Regions from separate parts of the Pseudomonas kielensis genome, predicted to be linked through region 2. Evidence: predicted binding sites of a transcription regulator. Region 2 holds the regulator's gene; each other region holds the start of a gene.
What was found. Region 2 encodes sigma-54, which starts transcription at its own class of promoters, with help from an activator protein. Its sites were predicted from a motif close to ANTGGCATNNANNTTGCTNT; they were not measured.
Positions count from the first base shown of each region.

Region 1: the regulator sigma-54 is predicted to act here: its motif matches at 1,305-1,324, upstream of Q1W70_RS03020 (flagellar basal body rod protein FlgF).
Region 3: the regulator sigma-54 is predicted to act here: its motif matches at 1,136-1,155, upstream of Q1W70_RS19135 (CmpA/NrtA family ABC transporter substrate-binding protein).

Region 1 covers NZ_CP130043.1:582,954-585,202, forward strand. The annotation lists gene flgG (flagellar basal-body rod protein FlgG) at 1-464, opposite strand, end outside; gene Q1W70_RS03020 (flagellar basal body rod protein FlgF) at 510-1,250, opposite strand; gene Q1W70_RS03025 (cytochrome c3 family protein) at 1,454-2,050, opposite strand; gene Q1W70_RS03030 (nitrate reductase cytochrome c-type subunit) at 2,060-2,249, opposite strand, start outside.
Region 2 covers NZ_CP130043.1:1,198,782-1,201,030, forward strand. The annotation lists gene lptB (LPS export ABC transporter ATP-binding protein) at 1-58, shown strand, start outside; gene Q1W70_RS05940 (RNA polymerase factor sigma-54) at 241-1,734, shown strand; gene hpf (ribosome hibernation-promoting factor, HPF/YfiA family) at 1,843-2,151, shown strand; gene ptsN (PTS IIA-like nitrogen regulatory protein PtsN) at 2,164-2,249, shown strand, end outside.
Region 3 covers NZ_CP130043.1:4,073,582-4,075,830, reverse strand. The annotation lists gene Q1W70_RS19140 (quinone-dependent dihydroorotate dehydrogenase) at 24-1,043, opposite strand; gene Q1W70_RS19135 (CmpA/NrtA family ABC transporter substrate-binding protein) at 1,275-2,249, shown strand, end outside.

The DNA.
Region 1 (2,249 bases), 620 kb from region 2:
CCGTCGCGGCCCACGGTGAAGGTCTGGGCTTCGGCGGGGATGACAATGGCCGGCTCCAGGGCATAGCCGCTGGCGGTCACGATCTGGCCGTTGGAGTCCAGGTGAAAGGTCCCGTCACGGGTGTAGGAGGTCGTCCCGTCCGGCTGCAGGACCTGGAAAAAGCCACGACCGTCGATGGCCATGTCCAGCGGCTGCTCGGTGGTTTGCAGGCTGCCGGCGGTGAAGTTTTTCTGGGTGCCGACGATGCGCACACCGGTACCCAATTGCAGGCCCGACGGCAGTTCGCTGTCCTGGGTCGACTGGGCACCCGGCTGGCGCTTGATCTGGTACAGCAGGTCCTGGAACTCGGCACGGTCACGCTTGAAGCCCGTGGTCGAGACGTTGGCCAGGTTGTTGGAAATGGTCGTCAGGTTGGTGTCCTGGGCGGACAGGCCTGTTTTGGCAACCCATAGAGCCGGAAGCATTCGATTCTCCTCGTGCGCCTGTTTTACGGCGCGACGTTCTGATAATTAGCTGATCTGCAAGACCCGAGCCATGGCCTGGTCGTCTTCTTTGGCGGTGTTCATCATTTTGACGTGCAGCTCAAACTGCTTGGCCAGGGCCAGCACCGAGGTCATTTCTTCCACCGCGTTGACGTTGCTCGACTCCAGGAAACCCGACACCAGCTGCACGTTGGCATCGGCCGGCGCGGGCTGGCCGTCCTTGGTGTGGATCGAACCGTCGAGGCCCTTGGTCATGTTCTTCAGGTCCGGGTTGACCAGCTTGATGCGGTCGACTTCGGCCATCACGCGCGGGCCTTCACCCATGGCGCGGATACTGATGGTGCCGTCCTGGCCGACTTCGATCTTCTGCTCGGGCGGCACGGCAATCGGCCCGCCATTGCCCATCACCGGCATGCCGTTGCCGGCACGCAGCACACCCAGGGCATCGACATTCAGGCTGCCGGTGCGCACATAACTTTCGTTGCCGTCGGGGTTCTGCACGGCAATCCAGCCGTTGCCGCTGACCGCCACGTCGAGGTCACGCCCGGTTTCCACCAGCGAGCCCGGACTGAAGTCGGTGGCCGGACGTTCGGACAGGGCAAAGGCCCGCGCCGGAAAGCTGTCGCCAAACACCGGCATCGACCGCGCCTGCTCCAGGTCTTTCTGGAAACCGTTGGTGGAGATGTTGGCCAGGTTGTTGGCATGGGCCTTTTGCGCCAGCGCGTTCTGGCTGGCGCCGGTCATGGCCACATAAAGGTACTTGTCCACAGTCTTTCCTCTGCATGCCGGACGTTTGCCGCCCACTGCTGTACTGGCAAGGCTTTAGCAATTTGCAGACCAACTTGCGCGCAGAGGCCCCAGGTCCTTTAAACACAGGACTTGGGTCGATCCAGAGGAAGAAGATGGCAGACGGCAGAGACGAAAAACCGGCGCGCTTATGCCGCTTTACGGCAATGCGCCGGACAGGAGGGCTACCAACCCTTGACGCCGCTCATGTCGGGCAGCTTGTGGGCGATGCCTTTGTGGCAGTCGATGCAGGTCGCCTCGCCGCTGGCCAGGGACGTGGAGTGCATGTTGGCGGCGCGCTTGCCCTGGCGGGTGAAATCCATGAACTCGAAGTTGTGACAATTGCGGCACTCGCGAGAGTCGTTGGCCTTGAGGCGGGCCCACTCGTGCTCGGCCAGTTCGCGGCGCATGCCGAGAAACTTCTCGCGGGTGTTGATGGTGCCGAACACCTTGCCCCAGACCTCTTTTGACGCCTGCATCTTGCGCGCGATCTTGTGGGTCCACTCGTGCGGTACGTGGCAGTCGGGACAGGTGGCGCGCACCCCTGAGCGGTTGGTGTAGTGAATGGTTTCCTGCAGCTCGACAAACACGTTGTCGCGCATTTCATGGCAGGAGATGCAGAACTTCTCGGTATTGGTCGCCTCCAGCGCGGTGTTGAATCCGCCCCAGAAAATCACCCCGGCAATAAACCCGCCGAGTGTCAGGAACCCCAGGCTGTAGTGAACGCTGGGGCGACGCAGGATCTGCCAGTAGTCTTTGAACAGTACCCACAATGACTTCATGACCACTCCTCAGGGTTTCTGCTTGCGGTTGATTTCGTCTTGCAGCACCTGGTCAATGTTCTTGAAGCTGTTGTTGATCAACGGCTTCACGTCTTGCTGCGGCACGTGGCACTGGTTGCAGAAGTAGCGCCGCGGCGAAACGGCAGCCAGCGCCTGGCCGTCGCGGTCCATGTAGTGGGTGATGCTGATCATCGGCGCC
Region 2 (2,249 bases):
CATCCTGGCCAACGAACTGGTCAAGGAAGTGTACCTGGGCCACGAGTTCCGCCTTTAAGCAGCGAGGCGTCTGGCCTGCCGGTAGAGCGCATTGTCAATGAAAGCCTGAATATTTTTATTGTCATGACGCTCTAGGCAAACACTTCAGTTTCAGGCATATAATTTGCTTAAGTTTGGCGCTCCGGCGCCCTGTAGTGGATGGCGCACGTGCGCCGGCGAATAAGGTGTTAAGCCCCAGCCATGAAACCATCGCTAGTCTTGAGAATGGGCCAGCAGCTGACGATGACACCGCAGCTGCAACAGGCCATCCGCCTGCTCCAATTGTCGACCCTGGACCTGCAACAGGAAATCCAGGAAGCCTTGGAGTCAAATCCAATGCTCGAACGCCAGGAAGAAGGCGACGACTTCGATAACGCCGACCCTATGGCGGACAACATCGAGCACAAACCCAACACCGACGTCCAGGAACCCTCCTACCAGGAAACCGCCCCCACGGTGGATAACCTCGAGGAAGGTGAATGGAACGAACGCATTCCCAACGAACTGCCGGTCGACACCGCCTGGGAAGACGTCTACCAGACCAGCGCCAGCAGCCTGCCCAGCAACGATGACGACGAGTGGGATTTCACCACCCGCACCTCCGCCGGTGAAAGCCTGCAGAGCCACCTGCTCTGGCAATTGAACCTGGCCCCGATGTCCGACACCGATCGCCTGATCGGCGTGACCCTGATCGACTGCATCAACAATCAGGGCTACCTGGACGAAACCCTCGAGGAAATTCTCGAGGCATTCGACCCGGAACTGGACATCGAGCTGGACGAAATCGAAGCCGTCCTGCATCGCATCCAGCAATTCGAGCCCGCCGGCATCGGCGCCCGCAACCTGGGTGAGTGCCTGTTGCTGCAATTGCGCCAGCTGCCCGCCAAGACCCCTTGGCTGGCAGAGGCCAAGCGCCTGGTCAGTGATTACATCGATCTGCTCGGCAGCCGCGACTACAGCCAGTTGATGCGGCGCATGAAGCTCAAGGAAGACGAACTGCGCCAGGTCATCGAACTGGTCCAGAGCCTCAACCCGCGGCCCGGCTCGCAGATCGAGTCCAGCGAAGCCGAATACGTGGTGCCCGATGTGATCGTGCGCAAGGACAACGAACGCTGGCTGGTGGAACTGAACCAGGAGTCGGTACCGCGCTTGCGGGTCAACCCTCAGTACGCCGGTTTCGTGCGTCGCGCCGACACCAGCGCCGACAACACCTTCATGCGCAATCAGTTGCAAGAGGCACGCTGGTTCATCAAGAGCCTGCAAAGCCGCAACGAAACCCTGATGAAAGTGGCCACCCAGATCGTCGAGCACCAGCGCGGCTTTCTCGAATATGGCGACGAGGCGATGAAGCCGCTGGTCCTGCATGACATCGCCGAAGCGGTGGGCATGCACGAGTCGACGATTTCCCGGGTCACCACGCAAAAATTCATGCATACCCCGCGCGGTATCTATGAGCTGAAATACTTTTTCTCAAGCCACGTCAGCACCTCCGAAGGCGGCGAATGCTCGTCCACGGCGATCCGCGCGATCATCAAAAAACTGGTTGCCGCGGAAAATCAGAAAAAGCCGTTGAGTGACAGCAAGATCGCTGGTTTACTGGAGGCACAAGGTATTCAGGTAGCCCGTCGTACCGTCGCCAAGTACCGTGAATCCCTCGGGATCGCGCCTTCGAGCGAACGCAAGCGATTGATGTAACGGGCCACGCCACCGCGTTCCAGGGTGTTTTCGAAATCTTTCGCAGACACCCTAGTGGCAGGCAACTCGGCCTGCCGCCTTATGCACTGGCAACGAAGGAGAAGCTGTATGCAAGTCAACATCAGTGGACACCAACTGGAAGTTACCGAACCTCTGCGCACCTACATCGGCGAAAAACTCGACCGACTGGAGAGGCATTTCGACAAGATCACCAACGTGCAAGTCACGATGAATGTCGAGAAGCTGTTGCAGAAAATCGAAGCCACGCTGCATATCCCCGGCGGAGAAGTGGTCGCCAATGCCGAGCATACGGACATGTATGCCGCCATTGACCTGCTGACCGACAAGCTGGACCGTCAACTTAAAAAGCATAAGGAAAAGACCCAGAGCCTCCTCCAGGGCGCAACCGGTCGTTAACACCCCCATCCCATGATCCGACTTGAAAGCATCCTGACCCCCGGCCGTTCTTTGGTGAACGTGCCGGGCGGCAGTAAAAAACGCGCCCTCGAACAAAT
Region 3 (2,249 bases), 2.9 Mb from region 2:
AGCCGTCGTAAACAGGCGCGGTATCAGCGCAGGGCGGCGATGGCGTCGACCGATTCACGGATCAGCGCCGGGCCCTTGTAGATGAAGCCCGAGTAGATCTGCACCAGGCTGGCACCCGCGGCGATTTTCTCAGCCGCGTGCCGTCCTTCGGTGATCCCGCCCGCCGCGATGATCGGCAAGCGCCCTGCCAGTTCCGCCGCCAGCACCTTGACCGTGTGGGTGCTCTTCTCACGCACCGGGGCGCCCGACAGGCCACCCATCTCGTCCCCGTGCTCCATGCCTTCGACGCCCACCCGGCTCAGGGTGGTGTTGGTGGCGATGACCGCGTCCATACCGGTTTCGATCAGCGCCTGCGCCACCTGGGCGGTTTCTTCGTCCGTCATGTCCGGGGCAATCTTGATCGCCAGGGGCACATGCTTGCCATGTCGCAGGGCCAGTTCGGCGCGGCGCGTGGCCAGGTCGGCGAGCAGTTGCTTGAGCGAATCACCGAACTGCAGGCTGCGCAGGCCCGGGGTGTTCGGCGAGCTGACGTTGACCGTGACATAGCTGGCGTGGGCGTAGACCTTGTCCAGGCAGATCAGGTAGTCGTCCACCGCACGCTCGACCGGGGTGTCGAAGTTCTTGCCGATGTTGATCCCCAGCACGCCCTTGTACTTGGCCGCGGCAACCCGGGCCAGCAGATGATCGACGCCGAGGTTGTTGAACCCCATGCGATTGATGATCGCCTCGGCTTGCGGCAAGCGGAAAATCCGTGGTTTGGGGTTACCCGGTTGCGGGCGCGGGGTGACGGTGCCGATTTCGACAAACCCGAAACCAAGCTGGGCAAAACCGTCGATGGCCGCGCCATTCTTGTCCAGGCCTGCAGCCAGGCCAACCGGGTTGGGGAAGTCCAGGCCCATGACATTCACCGGCACATGGGCCGGGGCCTTGCACAGCAAGCCGTTCAGGCCCAGGCGTCCGCCCGCGCCGATCAAGTCCAGGGACAGATCGTGGGAGGTTTCCGGGGAGAGTTTGAACAGCAGTTGGCGGGCCAGGGTATACATGGGCGGGCTTGACTCGGTCGGCGGCAAAATAAGGCGGCGATTATAGCCGGGCATCGGGGTCGCAGGCGAGGCACATGTACAAATCCCTCGGCAATGGCATATGCCTTGCACCGTGAAGCCTATCCGTACTCATGCCAACGCCGGGATGAGTCGAACGACCATGGCGTCGTCATCCGACCTGGCTTGCACAGGGGCCCGGGGCGACGCTTTTTTCTGCAAGGTGCACTCCCGATGAACGAACCATCAGTCGGCCCGCTGGCCTGGGTCAACGGCAGCGACGCGCCGGAAAAGACCTCAATCAACCTGGGGTTCATGGCCCTGAGCGATTGCGCCTCGGTGGTCGTAGCCGCCACCCAGGGCTTTGCCCAGCCTTATGGCCTGACCTTGAACCTCAAGCGCCAAACATCCTGGGCCAACCTGCGGGACAAGCTGACCAGCGGCGAACTGGACGCCGCCCATAGCCTCTATGGCCTGGTGTACGCGGTACACCTGGGCATCGGAGGCGTCGCCGCCACCGAGATGGCCGTGCTCATGGGCCTGAACCACAACGGGCAGAGCATCAACCTGTCCCACGGCCTGCAACGCCTGGGCGTGACCAGTCCTGAGGCACTGGATCGGCACGTGCACCAAAGTCGCCCAAAACTCACCTTTGCCCAGACCTTCCCCACCGGCACCCACGCCATGTGGTTGTACTACTGGCTGGCCAGCCAGGGCATTCACCCGCTGCAGGATGTCACCAGCGTGGTGGTGCCACCGCCGCAAATGGTCGCGCACTTGCAGGCCGGGCGCATCGACGGGTTTTGCGTGGGCGAACCCTGGAGCGCCAGCGCGGTGCAGCAGAACCTCGGCTTTACCCTGGCAACGAGCCAGGCCATCTGGCCTGACCACCCGGAAAAAGTCCTCGGCTGCACGCGCGCCTTCGTCGAGCAATACCCCAATACCGCCCGGGCGCTGGTGATGGCGATCCTGGAAGCCAGCCGGTTCATCGAGCAAAGCCCGGAAAACCGCCGCAGCACCGCACAGTTGCTCAGCGCCGCCGACTACCTCGACACCCCCGTGGACACCATTGAGCCACGCTTGCTGGGCGATTACGCCGACGGGCTCGGCAATCGCTGGCAGGACCCGCACGCGCTGCGCTTTCACGGCCATGGCGAGGTGAACATGCCCTACTTGAGCGACGGCATGTGGTTCATGACCCAGTTCCGC